Regions from separate parts of the Mycobacterium venezuelense genome, predicted to be linked through region 1. Evidence: riboswitches for the same ligand, from Rfam matches in the RefSeq annotation. Region 1 holds a riboswitch; the other holds the start of a gene.
The links. Region 1 has a riboswitch for glycine ahead of gcvP (aminomethyl-transferring glycine dehydrogenase). Riboswitches for the same ligand answer to the same signal wherever they lie in the genome.

Region 1 (8,611 bases):
GGTGCTGCTGCTCCGCGAATCCAATGGTGACCGTTACCTGCCGATTTGGATCGGGCAGTCGGAGGCCGCCGCCATCGCGCTGGAACAGCAGGGTGTCGAGCCGGCCCGGCCGCTGACGCACGATCTGATCCGAGATCTCATTGCCGCGCTGGGGCATTCGCTCAAAGAGGTGCGCATCGTCGACCTGCAGGAAGGCACGTTCTACGCCGACCTGATCTTCGACCGCGACATCAAGGTGTCGGCGCGGCCGTCGGACTCGGTGGCGATCGCCCTGCGCGTCGGCGTGCCGATCTACGTGGAGGAGGCGGTGCTGGCCGAGGCTGGGCTGCTGATCCCCGACGAGAACGACGAGGAAGCGGCAGGCACCGTCCGCGAGGACGAGGTGGAGAAGTTCAAGGAGTTCCTCGACAGCGTGTCACCCGACGATTTCAAGGCGACATGAGCCCGGCCCGCGCTGCGGCCCCGGCTGTGCCGGTTGAGGTCACGGATACGTCTCAACTGGCCTCATCGGTGTCGACACGCGGCGCGGGAGTCTTTCAACGGGGATTCCGGCAGCCATACTTTGGTTGCAGCGAGCAGTCATGGCTCGACGGGAAGCGTATGCTCGACACACTCGGGCTTGTAGCAAACCGCCGCAGTGCAGGTCGTTGCGGTAGACCGCGGGCGAGTTCGAACGGCGAGAGGATTCACAGTGGGTGACACGCCACGGCAGGAAGAGCTGGATCTCACCACCGGAAGTGGGGCCGAGCCGCCCGTCAGGGTGTCCAGCGAACCTGTTCAAGCCGGGTTGTTCCCCGACGATTCCGTTCCCGACGAGCTTGTCGGCTACCGCGGCCCGAGCGCGTGCCAGATCGCAGGTATCACCTACCGGCAGTTGGACTACTGGGCACGGACCTCGCTCGTGGTGCCCTCCATCCGCGGCGCCGCCGGATCGGGTAGTCAGCGGCTCTATTCCTTCAAGGACATCCTGGTCCTCAAGATCGTCAAGCGACTGCTGGACACCGGAATTTCTCTGCACAACATCCGCGTGGCGGTGGACCACCTGCGCCAGCGCGGTGTCCAGGACCTCGCGAACATCACCTTGTTCTCCGACGGCACCACCGTCTACGAATGCACGTCGGCAGAAGAGGTCGTCGACCTGCTGCAGGGTGGCCAGGGTGTGTTCGGCATCGCGGTGTCGGGTGCCATGCGTGAGTTGACCGGCGCCATCGCCGACTTCCCCGGCGAGCGGGCCGACGGCGGCGAGTCGATCGCCGCCCCCGAGGATGAGCTGGCTTCGCGGCGCAAGAGCCGCGATCGCAAGATCGGCTGAACTCCCGCAAATTCTCTGAGCGGTAACGCCTTCCGGCGTTGTGGCCGACGCTTGCCGCTTCGGCCGGGCCGACCGGTAGAATCAGCAGCGCATCGCCCTTGTGCGGGAGAGTTCCGTGATCGCCAGTCACGGACGCCGAAGGAGCAACACCTCTCCGTCAACCTCTCAGGCACCCAGGACCGCGCCAGGCCCCGATGCCTCTGGAAAGCGGTGCCGTTGCGGCGCCCGCCCATGGGGAAAGGCCCACGCCGGGCCGAATCTCTCAGGCGCCCGTGCGGGTCGACGACAGAGGGAGAGGGACGGTAGTACGTCTCGTACGTCTACGCCTCGATCAGGGGAGAGACCTTGTCCGACCAGCATCTGCCGCGTTTTGTCGACCGTCACATCGGTCCGGACGCCTCCGCCGTCGCCACCATGCTCGACGTGATCGGTGTCAGCTCACTCGACGAGCTGGCCGGCAAGGCGTTACCCGCGGGCATCCTCGACAGCCTCGACGGCGATGGCCGCGCACCCGGGCTCGCCCAGCTGCCCGCCGCGGCCACCGAGGAGCAGGCGCTCGCCGAGCTGCGTGCGCATGCAGACTCCAACACCGTCGCGGTGTCGATGATCGGCCAGGGCTACTTCGACACCCTGACGCCGCCGGTGTTGCGCCGCAACATCCTCGAGAACCCGGCCTGGTACACCGCCTACACCCCGTACCAGCCGGAGATCAGCCAGGGCCGGCTGGAGGCTCTGCTCAACTTCCAGACCATGGTCTCGGATCTGACCGGTCTCGAGGTGGCGAACGCCTCGATGCTCGACGAGGGCACCGCCGCGGCGGAGGCCATGACGCTGATGCACCGCGCGGTGAAGGGGCCGGCCAACCGGCTCGCCGTCGACGTTGATGTCTACGCACAGACGGCGGCGGTGCTGGCCACTCGGGCACAACCGCTCGGCATCGAGATCGTCACCGCTGACCTCCGCGACGGACTGCCCGAAGGCGAATTCTTCGGCGTGATCGTGCAATTGCCGGGCGCGAGCGGACGTGTGGACGACTGGTCGGGACTGATCAGCGCAGCGCACGAGCGCGGCGCCCTGGTCGCGGTCGGTGCTGACCTGCTGGCACTGACCGTGGTCACCCCGCCGGGCGAGATCGGTGCCGACGTCGCGTTCGGTACGAGCCAACGATTCGGTGTGCCAATGGGTTTCGGCGGCCCGCATGCCGGCTACCTGGCCGTGCACGCCAAGCATGCCCGTCAGTTGCCCGGTCGCCTGGTCGGTGTGTCCGTCGATGCGGATGGGGCGGCGGCGTACAGATTGGCACTGCAGACCCGCGAACAGCACATCCGCCGCGACAAGGCGACCAGCAATATCTGCACCGCCCAGGTGCTGCTCGCCGTGATGGCCGCGATGTATGCCAGCTACCACGGTGCGGAGGGGCTCACGGCCATCGCGCGCCGAGTCCACGGTCATGCCGAGGCGATCGCGGCGGCACTCGGCGATGCACTCGTGCACGACAAGTACTTCGACACCGTCCTGGCGAAGGTTCCCGGACGCGCGGACGAGGTGATCGCGGCCGCCAAGGCCAGGGGCATCAACCTGTGGCGCGTCGACGCCGACCACGTCTCGGTGTCGTGCGACGAAGCCACCACCGATGACCACGTCGCCGCGGTGCTCGACGCGTTCGGGGTCAGCGCCGCCGAACCGCGCTGCGCCGGGATCGTCACGCGGACCTCGGACTTCCTGACCCATCCGGCGTTCACCCGCTACCGCACCGAAACCGAGATGATGCGTTATCTGCGGTCGCTGGCGGACAAGGACATCGCCTTGGACCGCAGCATGATTCCGCTCGGCTCGTGCACCATGAAGCTCAACGCCGCAGCCGAGATGGAGCCCATCACCTGGCCCGAGTTCGCTCGCCAGCACCCGTTCGCGCCGGCATCCGACAATCCGGGCCTGCGCAAGTTGATCGCCGACCTGCAGACCTGGCTGAGTGGGATCACCGGCTACGACGAGGTGTCGCTGCAGCCCAACGCCGGTTCGCAGGGGGAGTACGCCGGGCTGTTGGCCATCAAGGCCTACCACGATGCCCGCGGCGACCATGCCCGAGACCTCTGCCTGATCCCGTCGAGTGCGCACGGCACCAATGCGGCCTCGGCCGCGCTTGCCGGTATGCGCGTTGTCGTCGTGGCGTGCCGCTCGAACGGCGACGTCGACCTCGACGATCTGCGCGCCAAGGTGGCCGAGCACGCGGATCGCATTGCGGCACTGATGATCACCTATCCGTCGACGCACGGCGTGTACGAACACGACGTCGCCGAGATCTGTGCGGCGGTGCACGACGCGGGCGGCCAGGTCTACGTCGACGGGGCGAACTTGAACGCGCTCGTCGGGCTTGCCCGTCCGGGCCGCTTCGGCGGTGACGTCAGTCATCTGAACCTGCACAAGACGTTCTGCATTCCGCACGGCGGTGGCGGGCCGGGGGTGGGTCCGGTCGCGGTGCGGTCGCACCTGGCGCCCTTCCTGCCGGGCCACCCGCTGGCCGACGAGTTGCCCGATGAGCACACAGTCTCCTCGGCACCGTACGGATCGGCCTCGATCCTGCCGATCACTTGGGCCTACATCCGGATGATGGGTGCCGACGGGTTGCGCGCGGCATCGCTGACCGCCATCGCGTCGGCCAACTACGTCGCTCGCCGCCTCGACGAGTACTACCCGGTGCTCTACACCGGCGAGAACGGCATGGTCGCCCACGAGTGCATCCTGGATTTGCGAGCCATTACCAAGACCACCGGCGTGACGGTCGACGACGTGGCAAAGCGCTTGGCCGACTACGGGTTCCACGCTCCGACCATGAGCTTCCCGGTCGCAGGAACGCTCATGGTGGAGCCGACCGAAAGCGAGAGCCTGGCCGAGGTCGACGCATTCTGTGACGCGATGATCGCGATCCGCGCCGAGATCGACCGCGTCGGTTCCGGCGAATGGACGTCCGAGGACAACCCGCTGCGCAACGCCCCGCACACGGCCGAATGCCTACTGGTGACCGAATGGAATCATCCCTACACCCGCGAGCAGGCCGCCTACCCGCTTGGCAAGGGCGTCCGGCCGAAGGTGTGGCCACCGGTCCGGCGCATCGACGGAGCCTACGGCGACCGCAATCTCGTGTGCTCGTGCCCGCCCGTCGAGGCGTTCGCGTAGCGGCTGGGTCGGCGCCCCAGGCTCATCTCAGGCCGATGTGCCGGGGCGGCCGAAACGCGTCCGCGGGCTGCGCGAGTGCGACGGCGATGCTGCTGCCGAGCGGCCCGTGCCGGTCGTACAGCGTCGCGGCCCCGGACGCGACACCGGCGTCACTGTGATGACTGTCGGCCGCCAGACCGATGTAGTCCCCATCGGGTAGCCGGCTCAGCGTTACCGTGAAGTCGGCGTTGATGTAGCGCAAACCGCCTGTGCCCCAATGGGTCAGGGCGCTAGTGACATCACCGGCCAGCGCGAGCCGGGTGAACGGGGTCATGTCATGGCCGGCGATCAGCGGGCGTATCTCGCGAACCCAGGCGAACTTCGGTGCGCGGTCCTGTTCCCATTCCGCCGACGTACCACCCAGAGTTCCTGCCGGCCCGCCAGATCCGTATGCCCACAGCAGGAACGGCATCGTCACCTCGGGTTCGGCGGAACCGTCGGGCACGGGCGGCATGCTCGACGGGCTAGACCACACCGATCCCTCGGGTGCCTCACCGCGGCGTAGGAACACCGCACTCGCTCGCGAGACCACCGCGTCACGCTGCCATGCATGTGCGTCGATCACCGTGATGCGCCGGCCTTCTCGCTGCATGGACGTACGCAGCTGGATTGGCTCCATGAATGTGGGACGTAGTAGGTCGACGGTGAGGCGTGCCGGTTGCAGGCCGGGATCGGCCTGCGCCCGTTCGACCGCCCAGCCGAGCAGGCCGCCCATGATGTGACCGCTCACCGTGGCTCCCCACGGCCCTTGTGCCATCGGACCCGGCACGAAGCGGTCTCCGTCGACGGTGAAGAACGCTTCGGGCTCGGACAACGATCAGCTCAACAGCGTGGTGATCGCGTTGGTCAGTTCGGGGGACGCCGAGCTGGACACGTTCTGGTAACTGCCGCCGCTGATCTGGGCGACAGCCTCCCAGGTGGCGCGGTCGGAATCGCCACCGAAGTCGATGACGTTGACCGCGACAGGGCGGGCCTGATCGAACGCGCCGCGAACGAACTCCTGCAGCCCTGAACCGTCCAGGCTCTGGTCGGTGTGCGGGCCGGTGGTGATCACCAGTATCGAATTCGCCCGGCCTTCTTTGTAGTTGGCTATCGCCTCGTTGTAGACCAGCCGCAGCGTGGTGAACGAGACGGCGCCGCCACCCGAGGGGGACTGCTCCTCGAAGGTTGAGCTGAGTAGTTGTGAGCGGGCGCGGCCGCTGACCGGTTCGGCCAACGGTCCCAGGGTCACCTCGGAGCGTCCTTCGGTGCCGTCGAAGGTCCACAGACCGACCTCGGACGTCGCGGGCAGCGCCTTGAGCCGGCTGTTGAGCGCAGCCACCACGTTGGCCAGCCGGGATTTTCCGCCTTCCTCGGTCGGCATCGACTGATCGAGCATGATCGTCACGGCCGGGCTCGAGGCCGGCGCAGCCGTTGCGTTGGCCAGTGTGACGCGCATCGAGTTGTCGCTGACCGAGAGCGGAGCGGCGAGCGGGCCGAATTCGGTGACGTCGCTGGACGGCGGCGTGGTGCCCTCGGCCCTGAACCCGGCATTGGCGAGCTCGCTCAGTTGCTCGGGCTTACGAAGGTAGCGGGCGAACTCACTGGCCGCGGTGACCTGTTCCTGCTCCAGCCAGTCACCGGCGAGCAATACCGCCGGATAGTCGGCGACTGCCGTCGGCCCGTCCGGTACCCAGCCCGCCAACGAATCCTTGGCATCGCTGAGCGTCGCAGCGTGCGTGAACAGCTGCTGCTCGGTCGTGGCCACTGCGTGCACCGGAGCGGTCGCGGGATCCGACGCGTTGAGCATTGCGTCGAACGCCGTCGCGAGCTCACCGTCGTTGAGTTTGGGTTGTCCGCCGAGCAGGGTGTTGACCCCGCTCATGCCTGCCGTCGGAGGCGAACCGGACGGAGCGGACTCAGTGGCCACGGCTTCGGCGGCCAGATACGCCGCGTCACCGTTGTTGCGGTTCGGCAGGGCGAGCTTCAACGTTCCCCAACCGGGCAGCCGCAGCCCGTTCATCGCGGCCGGGTTGCTCTGCAGTTCCGGTAGCTTCGACCAGTTCTGCTGGCCGAGAGCATCTTTGAGCTGCGGGCTGACCGCGAGCAGAACCGGTGAGGTGACCAGCGATCGGCTGTCGCTGACGGTCTCGGCGCCCGCGGTCGCTTCGAGGCGGGCGGCGGAGATACTGCTCGACGGGATCCACAACGCCGGGCGGTCTCCGAGTTCGCTCGGCCAGGTGTTCGCGAATCCGCTCACCACGCGGTCGGATTCGGCCGATTGCACGCGCACCTTGACGCAGCGGTCTCCGACCGGGCTGGCCGATTCGTTGTACTTGTTGGCCAGGGTTTCGATGTGTGACGAGATCGTCGGGTCGGCGATCACGGCCACCCCGAGTTCACCGTCGACACAGCGCGCGGCGGCGGCGTCGCTTCGATCCGACAGGACGTCGCCGAAGAACTTCCACAGGATCACGCCTGCGACCACGGCCACGACCGTGACGAGGGCAGCGATCACCCCGACGCTGACCCCGCGGCGGCCGGATGCCACCGCGCGGTGGCTTCCCGTCCATTCGCCGTCCCAGTCCCCGCCGCGTTGCCGGCGAGACGGGGTGGACGGCGGAGGCGGGGGACCCGCCGCACTCAGCTTTGCGGTCGGAGCATCGCGATCGTCGTCTTCGGCATAGTCGTCGGCGTACTCGTCGGCGTACTCGTCGGCATAGCCATCGACATACTCGTCGGCGTACTCGTCGGTGTAGTCGGCATCCGAGTAATCGGGATAGTCGGAGTCGCCGCCAGAATCGCGAAAGTCGTCGGCGTCGTCGGCGTACCGGTGCTGGCGGTACGCCGATTCCGGCGGGCGATCCGCTCCGCGCCGGTAGTCGGCTTCCGGCCGGTACCCGCGCTCTCCCGGGTACTCGGGCGGTGGCTGCTGGTAGCCGCGGTCCTCTCGATAGCCGGGATCGGATTGATACCCCGGCTTCCGCTCATACCCGTAGTCGGGCTCGTCGGCTTGGGGATACTCCGAACGCCCGAACCCCGACTGGCCGTGCCCGCCCCGGTCCTGGTCGCGCTCGCGATACGACTCGTGACGACCCGGCGTTTCATAACCGGTGTCGTGGCCGGGCCCCAACTCGGGCTCGTCGGCGGAGTCCTCGGGGTCGGGAATGCTGTGCCTGCCCATTCCTAACCCCTTGACTCGTCACTCATCCGGCCCCGCCGAAGTCTAATCACTGGGCAGCGGTGCTCGCTTTGAACTCGCGCCTGCGCCGGTGCAGGATCGGCTCGGTGTAGCCATTGGGCTGCTCGGTGCCGGACAGGATCAGCTCCTGCGCGGCGGCGAACGCGATGCTGGCCTCCGGGTTGGGCGCCATCGGCAGATACGCGGGATCCTTCGAGTTCTGCTCGTCGACCACCGCGGCCATCCGGCGCAGGCTGGCCTTGACGTCCTCGGCCGTGATCACACCGTGGCGCAGCCAGTTCGCCAGCAGCTGGCTCGAAATACGCAGCGTGGCGCGGTCTTCCATCAGTGCGACGTCGTGGATGTCGGGCACCTTCGAGCATCCGACACCTGCGTCGATCCAGCGCACCACGTAGCCGAGGATCGACTGGCAGTTGTTGTCGACCTCCTCGTGGATCTCCTCCGGAGACCAGGTGAGCGACGAGTCGGCGAGCGGGATCGTCAACAGGTCTTCGAGCTTGCCGCGCTTCTTGCCTGCAAGCTCCTGCTGGACCGCGAACACATCCACCTGGTGGTAGTGCATCGCGTGCAGGGTGGCCGCAGTTGGCGACGGCACCCATGCCGTGGTGGCGCCCGCCTTCGGTTGTCCGATCTTCTGCTCGACCATGTCGGCCATCAGATCGGTCATGGCCCACATGCCCTTGCCGATCTGCGCCTTGCCGGACAGTCCGGCCGCCAGGCCCACGTCGACGTTGGCGTCCTCGTAGGCCTTGATCCACGGTTGGCTCTTCATGGTGCCCTTGCGCACCATCGGGCCTGCTTCCATCGAGGTGTGGATCTCGTCGCCGGTGCGGTCCAGGAACCCGGTGTTGATGAACACCACGCGGTCGGCGGCGGCTTTGATGCAGGCCTTGAGGTTGACC
Region 2 (8,060 bases), on a different contig from region 1:
GAGGTGTTATGTCCCAATCCAGTGATCTGACCGCTCCCAAAGCGGATTCGACTTCTCCCTCAGACGAGCCGCGGCTCGACCGGCAGCTCTCCAACCGGCACATCCAGCTCATCGCCATCGGCGGCGCCATCGGCACCGGCCTGTTCATGGGCTCGGGCAAGACGATCTCGCTCGCCGGCCCGTCGGTGATCTTCGTCTACATGATCATCGGCTTCATGTTGTTCTTCGTGATGCGGGCCATGGGCGAGCTGTTGTTGTCCAACCTGCATTACAAGTCGTTCGCCGACTTCGCGGCCGATCTGCTGGGGCCGTGGGCCGGCTTCTTCACGGGCTGGACGTACTGGTTCTGCTGGATCGTCACCGGTGTGGCCGACGTCGTCGCGATCTCCGGTTACGTGAGCTACTGGTGGGGCGACCTGCCGCTGTGGATACCAGCGCTGGTCACAGTCGGCGTGCTGATCGGGCTGAACCTGCCCACGGTGCGCGCGTTCGGTGAAACCGAGTTCTGGTTCGCACTCATCAAGATCGTCGCGATCGTCGCACTCATCGTCATCGGGCTCGTCATGGTGGCCCGCCACTTCGAGGCGCCCAACGGCGCGGTGGCGAGCTTTGCCAACCTGTGGAATGACGGCGGCTTCTTCCCAACCGGTCCGATGGGATTCGTCGCCGGATTCCAGATCGCGACATTCGCATTCGTCGGTATCGAACTGGTGGGTACGACGGCGGCCGAAGCCAAGAACCCCGAACGCAACCTGCCGAAGGCCATCAACTCGATCCCGGTTCGCGTGATGCTGTTCTACGTCGCCGCGCTCGCGGTGATCATCTCGGTGACGCCGTGGCGCGAAATCAGCCCGGACAACAGCCCATTCGTGGCGATGTTCAGCCTCGCCGGGCTCGGCATCGCGGCATCGGTGGTCAACTTCGTCGTGCTGACCTCGGCAGCGTCGTCGGCCAACTCGGGCATCTACTCAACCTCCCGGATGGTGTACGGGCTGGCCCAGGAAGGTGACGCACCCAGCCGGTTCGGCAAGCTGACGTCACGGCGGGTGCCGGCCAACGCGTTGTTCCTGTCCGGGGTGTTCCTGCTGTCGGGCGTCGTGATGGTGGTGGTCGGCGACTCGATCATCGAGGCATTCACGATCGTGACGACCATTTCGTCGCTGTGCTTCATGTTCGTCTGGTCGATCATCCTCATCAGCTATTTGACCTACCGCAAGCGCAGGCCCGCACTGCACGAGGCGTCGAAGTTCAAGATGCCCGGCGGCATCGTGATGTGTTACGTCGTGCTGGCCTTCTTCGTGTTCCTGGTCTGGGCCTTCACCCAGAAGCAGGACACGCTGCAGGCACTGTTGGTCACGCCGATCTGGTTCATCGTGCTCGGCGTCGCCTGGGCGGTGCTGCGGCGACGTCCGGGGCACCTGGCCCGTGAAGCCAAATTCCGTGCCGATCTCGAAGCGGCAGAACGGGACTGATCGCACCAGCGTCGGAGCGGCGTCCCCACGGCGGGACGCCGCTCCATCCTGCGTGATCGAAAAACGTTGCACGCCAACGTTTTGCATGTTCGCATCGATCATGTAAGGTGTGGTGAACAACTCAATACGCCGTTGACCCGCAGCGGGAGAATCCTCCGTCAGGAGGCGCCGTAGGAGCAACTTCCTCCCCGGGAATCTCTCAGGCTCAATACCGCTGCGTCGAGGCAACTCTGGAGAACAGTGCCCATTTCGGCACTTACCGAAGGTGTACAGCGCAACAGCGCCCAGACTCTCAGGTTTCAGGACAGAGCGGGGAGGTGTCCCAGTTGACGTCCGGTATCCCCGGACGCTACCGAAACCGGAGTCACCTCGTGAACTTCCCCGCGCGCCACATCGGCCCCGACGCCGACGAAACAGCTCACATGCTGCGCAGCCTGGGCTACCGCGATCTCGATCAGCTCATCGATGCCGCGGTGCCCGACCAGATCCGCATCACCGAACCGCTCGATTTGCCGGCCGCCCGCGATGAGGACCGCGTGCTGAGCGACCTGCGTGCGCTGTCCGAACGCAATCAGCCCCACGTGCAGATGATCGGCCTGGGCTACTACGACACCGTCACACCGGCCGTCCTGCGCCGCAACATGCTCGAATCGCCGGCCTGGTACACCGCATACACGCCGTATCAGCCGGAGATCTCCCAGGGCCGGCTCGAGGCGCTGCTGACGTTCCAGACGATGATCCAGGACCTCACCGCACTGCCGATCGCAGGCGCATCCCTGCTCGACGAGGCCACCGCGGCGATGGAAGCGGTGCTGCTCATGCGGCGCGCCAACAAGACGAAGTCCAGCCGCGTCATCCTCGATGCCGAGTGCCTGCCGCAGACGATCGCCCTCGTGCGCGGCCGGGCCCGAGCGGTGGGCATCGACGTCGACGTCGTCGAACTGTCGGACGGCCTACCCGAAGGTGACGCGTTCGGTGTGGTGCTGCAGGCCCCGGGGGCCAGCGGCGTGGTGCGCGACCTGGCGGAGCTGATCGCTGACGCCGCCGCCCGCGGAATGCTGACAACCGTTGCCGCCGATCTGCTTTCGCTGACGCTGCTGCGCGCCCCCGGTGAGCTGGGCGCCGACATCGCCGTCGGGTCGGCACAGCGGTTCGGCGTGCCCCTGTTCTTCGGCGGTCCGCACGCCGGTTACCTGTCGGTGCGCGCCGGGCTCGAACGCATGCTGCCCGGCCGCCTGGTCGGGGTTTCCCTGGACAGGTCGGGCGCCGCAGCTTATCGTCTGGCGCTGCAGACCCGCGAGCAGCACATCCGCCGCGACAAGGCCACCAGCAACATCTGCACGGCACAGGCACTGCTGGCCAACGTCGCCGCGATGTACGCGGCCTATCACGGCCCCGACGGCCTGCGCGCCATCGCGACTCGCGTCCACCGGCACGCCGGCGCCATCGCGTCCGGTCTGCGCGCGGCCGGGCACCACGTCGTCCATGAGCGGTTCTTCGACACGGTTCTGGCGCACACCCCCGGCGCGGCACAACGATTCGTCGCCGCCGCCGAGGCCGACGGCATCAACCTCAGGCTCGTCGACGCCGACCATGTAGGCATCGCGTGCGACGAACGAACGACCGACGACATCGTGACCCGGGTGCTCGCGGTGTTCGACGCAACCCGCCAGCCCGCCGTAACCACCGGATTTCCAACGGAACTCGTGCGCACCTCGACCTACCTCGACCACCCGGTGTTCCACGAGCACCGGTCGGAGACGGCGATGCTGCGCTTCCTGCGCGAACTCTCCGACAAGGATCTCGCTCTCGACCGCAGCATGATTCCGCTCGGTTCGTGCACGATGAAGCTCAACTCGGCCGTCGAGATGGAGCCGATCAGCTGGCCCGGATTCGCCGGTATCCACCCATACGCACCGGCCGGGCAGACCGAGGGATACCTGGCGCTGATCGCCGACCTGGAGTGCTGGCTCGCCGAAATCACCGGTTATGACCGGGTTTCGCTGCAGCCCAATGCCGGATCCCAGGGCGAGCTGGCCGGGCTGCTGGCCATCAAGGCCTATCACTGCTCGCGCGGCGAATCCCACCGCGATGTCTGCCTGATCCCCCAATCCGCACACGGCACCAACGCCGCGTCGGCGGTACTCGCCGGCATGCGGGTGGTGGTCGTCGGGACGGCGGCCAACGGCAACATCGACATCGCCGACCTGCGGGCCAAACTCACCGCCCATGACGGCTCGGTCGGCGCCATCATGCTCACCTACCCGTCCACCCACGGCGTGTACGAGAACGACATCACGACGGTGTGCGATCTGGTCCACGCGGCGGGCGGCCAGGTGTATGTCGACGGAGCCAACCTCAACGCCCTGGTGGGCCTCGCCAAACCGGGCCGCTTCGGTGGCGACGTGTCACACCTGAACCTGCACAAGACATTCTGTATCCCGCACGGCGGCGGAGGCCCGGGCGTCGGCCCGGTAGCCGTGCGGGCCCACCTGGCGCCGTTCCTGCCGGGCGATCCCCTGTCCGACGATGGACCGCCACCCGTCTCGGCCGCGAACTACGGTTCGGCGGGCATTCTTCCGATCACCTGGGCCTACCTGGCGCTCATGGGCCCCGACGGCCTCACCGCTGCAACGAAATTCGCGGTGCTGGCCGCCAACTACCTCGCCGATGCGCTTACCGAGCACTACCCGGTGCTCTACACCGGTCCCGCCGGGCTCGTCGCGCACGAGTGCATCCTCGACCTGCGCGCGCTCACCAAGACCACGGGAGTGACCGCCGAGGACGTCGCAAAGCGCTTGATCGACTACGGTTTCCACGCGCCGACGTTGTCGTTCCCGGTGAACGGCACACTCATGGTCGAACCCACCGAGTCGGAGAACCTCGCCGAACTGGACCGGTTCATCGAAGCGATGATCGCGATCCGCCGCGAGATCGACCAGGTCGGCTCGGGGGTCTGGCCGCTGGAGCAGAGCCCGTTGCGACAGGCACCACACACCGCCGAACACGTGACCGCACCCGACTGGGATCTGCCCTACGACAGGCAGTACGCGGTGTACCCGGTCGATGCGTTGCGCCGCAACAAGTATTGGCCGCCGGTGCGCCGCATCGACGGTGTGCACGGGGACCGCAACCTGGTGTGTTCGTGCCCGGCACCGGAAGCCTTCGAGATCACCGACGCCCCCGCCGTATCCGACCGTGAGGACGTGTTCGCATGACCAGTACCGCACCAACCACCACGTCGCCGTTGCTCGGCGAGCACCGCGAGCTCGGCGCGACGTTCACCGATTTCGCGGGCTGGCAGATGCCGCTGAAGTACGGCAGCGAACTCACCGAGCACCATGCGGTCCGCCGCACCGCCGGTTTGTTCGACCTGTCGCACATGGGCGAGATCGAGATCAGCGGTCCGCAGGCCGGTGCGGCACTCGACTTCGCGCTCGTCGGCGAGCTGTCCAAGATCGCGGTCGGCCGTGCCAAGTACTCGCTGATGTGCGACGCCGACGGCGGCGTGATCGACGACCTGGTGGTGTACCGACTGGCCCTCGAGCATTTCCTGGTCGCCGCCAACGCGGCCAACGCGCCGACCGTCGCCGACGAATTTGCTTCGCGTACAATGGGTTTCGAGGCCATCGTGACGGATGTGTCCGGCGACACCGCGCTGATCGCGGTCCAGGGTCCTGCCTCGGCGTCGATCGTGCAGGCACTGGCGCCCCAGCACCAGGCCGAGGCCATTGCCGCGCTCAAGTACTACGCGGTGACCACCGCCGAGGTGGCTGGTCTAGAGGTACTGCTGGCCCGGACCGGCTACACCGGCGAGGACGGTTTCGAACTGTACGTGCCCGCCGAGCAAGCTGTGGCGCTGTGGCGGGCCTTGGCCGACGCGACCGCGGGCATAAATGGGAGCCCGGCCGGCCTGGCCTGCCGCGACACCCTGCGCCTGGAAGCCGGCATGGCGCTGTACGGGCACGAATTGACCTTGGCGACCAACCCGTACGAGGCGGGCCTGGGCAAGGTGGTGCGGTTGACCAAGGACTTCGTCGGCCGCGATGCGCTGCAACGTCTTTCCGAGCAGCCCCTGAAGCGGACCCTGGTCGGGCTCAAAGGCGCCGGGCGGCGGGCCGCGCGCGCCGGGTATTCCCTGCACCAGGCCGACAACGCCGAGCCGGTCGGCGTGGTGACCTCGGGTGCGCTCTCCCCCACCCTCGGATACCCGATCGCCCTGGCCTACCTCGACGTCGGCCTCGCCGAACCCGGAACCGCGCTCACCGTCGACGTACGCGGCAAACGGGAACCGTTCGAGGTCACCTCATCCCCCTTCTACCGCCGCTAGCCGAGAGGAAAACCGATGTCTGCCACCCCGATTCCCGACGACCGCAGCTACACCGAGGAACACGAATGGGTGCTCATCGCGCCAGGGGCCGACCTGCCCGACGAGCCGGTGCGGATCGGTATCACCGCCGTCGCCGCGCAGGCCCTCGGTGATCTCGTGTACCTCGACCTGCCCGAGGTGGGTGCGACCGTGACGGCCGGTGAAGTCTGCGGCGAGGTCGAATCCACCAAGACGGTGTCCGAGCTCTACCCACCGGTCAGCGGTGAGGTCACCGAGGTGAACACCGCCGCCGTCGACGACCCGAGCCTGGTGACGTCCGATCCCTACGGCCAGGGCTGGCTGTTCGCGGTCGCGCCCACCGACACGGCCGTGCTTCTCACCGCCGCCGAATACGCTGACAAGAACGGAGTTCCGGCATGAGCGTGCTCAACGACACCCTGGTCGAATTCGATCCCGAGATCGCTGAAGCGATCGACCTCGAACTGCAGCGCCAGCGCGTCGGCCTCGAGATGATCGCCTCGGAGAACCATGCCCCACTCGCGGTGATGCAGGCGCAGGGTTCGGTGCTCACCAACAAGTACGCCGAGGGATATCCGGGGCGCCGCTACTACGGTGGATGCGAGCACATCGACGTCATCGAACGGCTCGCCATCGGCCGCGTCAAGGAATTGTTCGGCGCCGAGTTCGCCAACGTCCAACCGCATTCGGGCGCACAGGCCAACGCGGCCGTGATGCATGCGCTGATCAAGCCGGGCGACACCATCCTCGGGCTGTCACTGGACTGCGGCGGCCACCTCACCCACGGCATGCGGCTCAATTTCTCGGGCAAGCTCTACAACGTCGCGGCCTACGGAGTCTCCCCATCCGACTACCTCATCGACATGGACGAGGTCGCCAGGATCGCGCGGGAATGCAAGCCGCAGTTGATCATCGGCGGTTGGTCGGCCTATCCACGCCAGCTCGACTTCGCGCGCTTCCGAGAGATCGCCGACGAGGTCGGCGCCTACCTCATGGTCGACATGGCCCACTTCGCCGGTTTGGTGGCGGCGGGCCTATACCCCTCCCCGGTGCCCCACGCGCACGTCGTCACCTCGACGACCCACAAGACACTCGGCGGTCCCCGCGGCGGGATCATCCTCACCAACGAGGCCGAGCTGGCCAAGAAGCTCAACTCGGCGGTGTTCCCCGGCCAGCAGGGCGGCCCGCTCGAACACGTCATCGCCGCCAAGGCCGTCGGCTTCAAGATGGCCGCGCAGCCGGAGTTCGGCCAACGCCAGCAGCGTGTCCTGCGCGGTGCGCGGATCCTCGCCGACCGGCTGAGCCAGCCGGATGCAAAAGAGGCCGGCATCACCGTGCTGACCGGCGGCACCGACGTGCACCTCGTGCTGGTCGATCTGCGGGACGCGGCGATCGACGGCCGGCAAGCCGAGGACCGGCTCGACGCGATCGGTATCACCGTCAACCGCAACGCCGTGCCGTTCGATCCGCGGCCGCCGATGGTCACATCGGGCTTGCGGATCGGCACGCCCGCACTGGCGGCCCGCGGCTTCGGCGATGACGACTTCGGCCGTGTCGCCGACCTTATCGTCCGCGCTTTGGTCGCGGCACCGGACGCCGACGTCAGCGACCTGGCCGACCAGGTCCGCGCGCTCGCCGACAAGTACCCGCTCTACCCAGGACTGTAAGCATGACCATCAGCGTGTTCGAGCTCTTCTCGGTCGGCATCGGGCCGTCGAGCTCGCACACCGTCGGACCGATGCGGGCAGCCGCGCGATTCGCCGAGGATCTCAGCAGGGACGGGCTGCTCGGCGAGGTGGCCGCTGTCGATGTCGATCTGTACGGTTCGCTCGCGGCCACCGGGGGCGGCCACGGCACGATGCCGGCGATCCTGCTGGGTCTCGAGGGGTACCAGCCGGAGACGATCGAGACCGACGAGATGGAACGTCGCCTGCGGGAACTGCGCACCAGTAGGCGCATCAACCTGGGCGGACGCGTGCCGATTGCGTTGGCCGAAGACGACATCCGGCTGCATCCGCACACCGTGCTGCCGCGCCACCCGAACGGGATGACCATCACGGCGTGCGACGGAAGCGGGCACCAGGTGCGGTCGGAGACGTACTTCTCGGTGGGCGGCGGATTCGTGGTCAGCGAATCCGAGCCCGAGCAGAACCGAAGTGCGTCGCACAACGCATGGTCGTTCGGCTCGGCCGCCGAACTGCTCGACCTGGCCGACCGGCACGGCCTGCCGATCAGTGCCG

Region 2: linked by a shared signal. The riboswitch ahead of gcvP (aminomethyl-transferring glycine dehydrogenase) and the one ahead of gcvP (aminomethyl-transferring glycine dehydrogenase) in region 1 are both predicted to bind glycine.

Annotation. Positions count from the first base shown of each region.
Region 1 is NZ_JBONDW010000018.1:100,585-109,195, forward strand. Features, by position in the region: gene ACRCUN_RS25860 (bifunctional nuclease family protein) at 1-442, shown strand, start outside; gene ACRCUN_RS25865 (MerR family transcriptional regulator) at 692-1,312, shown strand; glycine riboswitch at 1,406-1,504, shown strand; gene gcvP (aminomethyl-transferring glycine dehydrogenase) at 1,673-4,489, shown strand; gene ACRCUN_RS25875 (thioesterase family protein) at 4,512-5,285, opposite strand; gene ACRCUN_RS25880 (substrate-binding domain-containing protein) at 5,346-7,691, opposite strand; gene ACRCUN_RS25885 (malate synthase G) at 7,738-8,611, opposite strand, start outside.
Region 2 is NZ_JBONDW010000019.1:862-8,921, reverse strand. Features, by position in the region: gene cycA (D-serine/D-alanine/glycine transporter) at 9-1,472, shown strand; glycine riboswitch at 1,606-1,696, shown strand; gene gcvP (aminomethyl-transferring glycine dehydrogenase) at 1,844-4,690, shown strand; gene gcvT (glycine cleavage system aminomethyltransferase GcvT) at 4,687-5,802, shown strand; gene gcvH (glycine cleavage system protein GcvH) at 5,818-6,222, shown strand; gene glyA (serine hydroxymethyltransferase) at 6,219-7,487, shown strand; gene ACRCUN_RS26175 (L-serine ammonia-lyase) at 7,490-8,060, shown strand, end outside.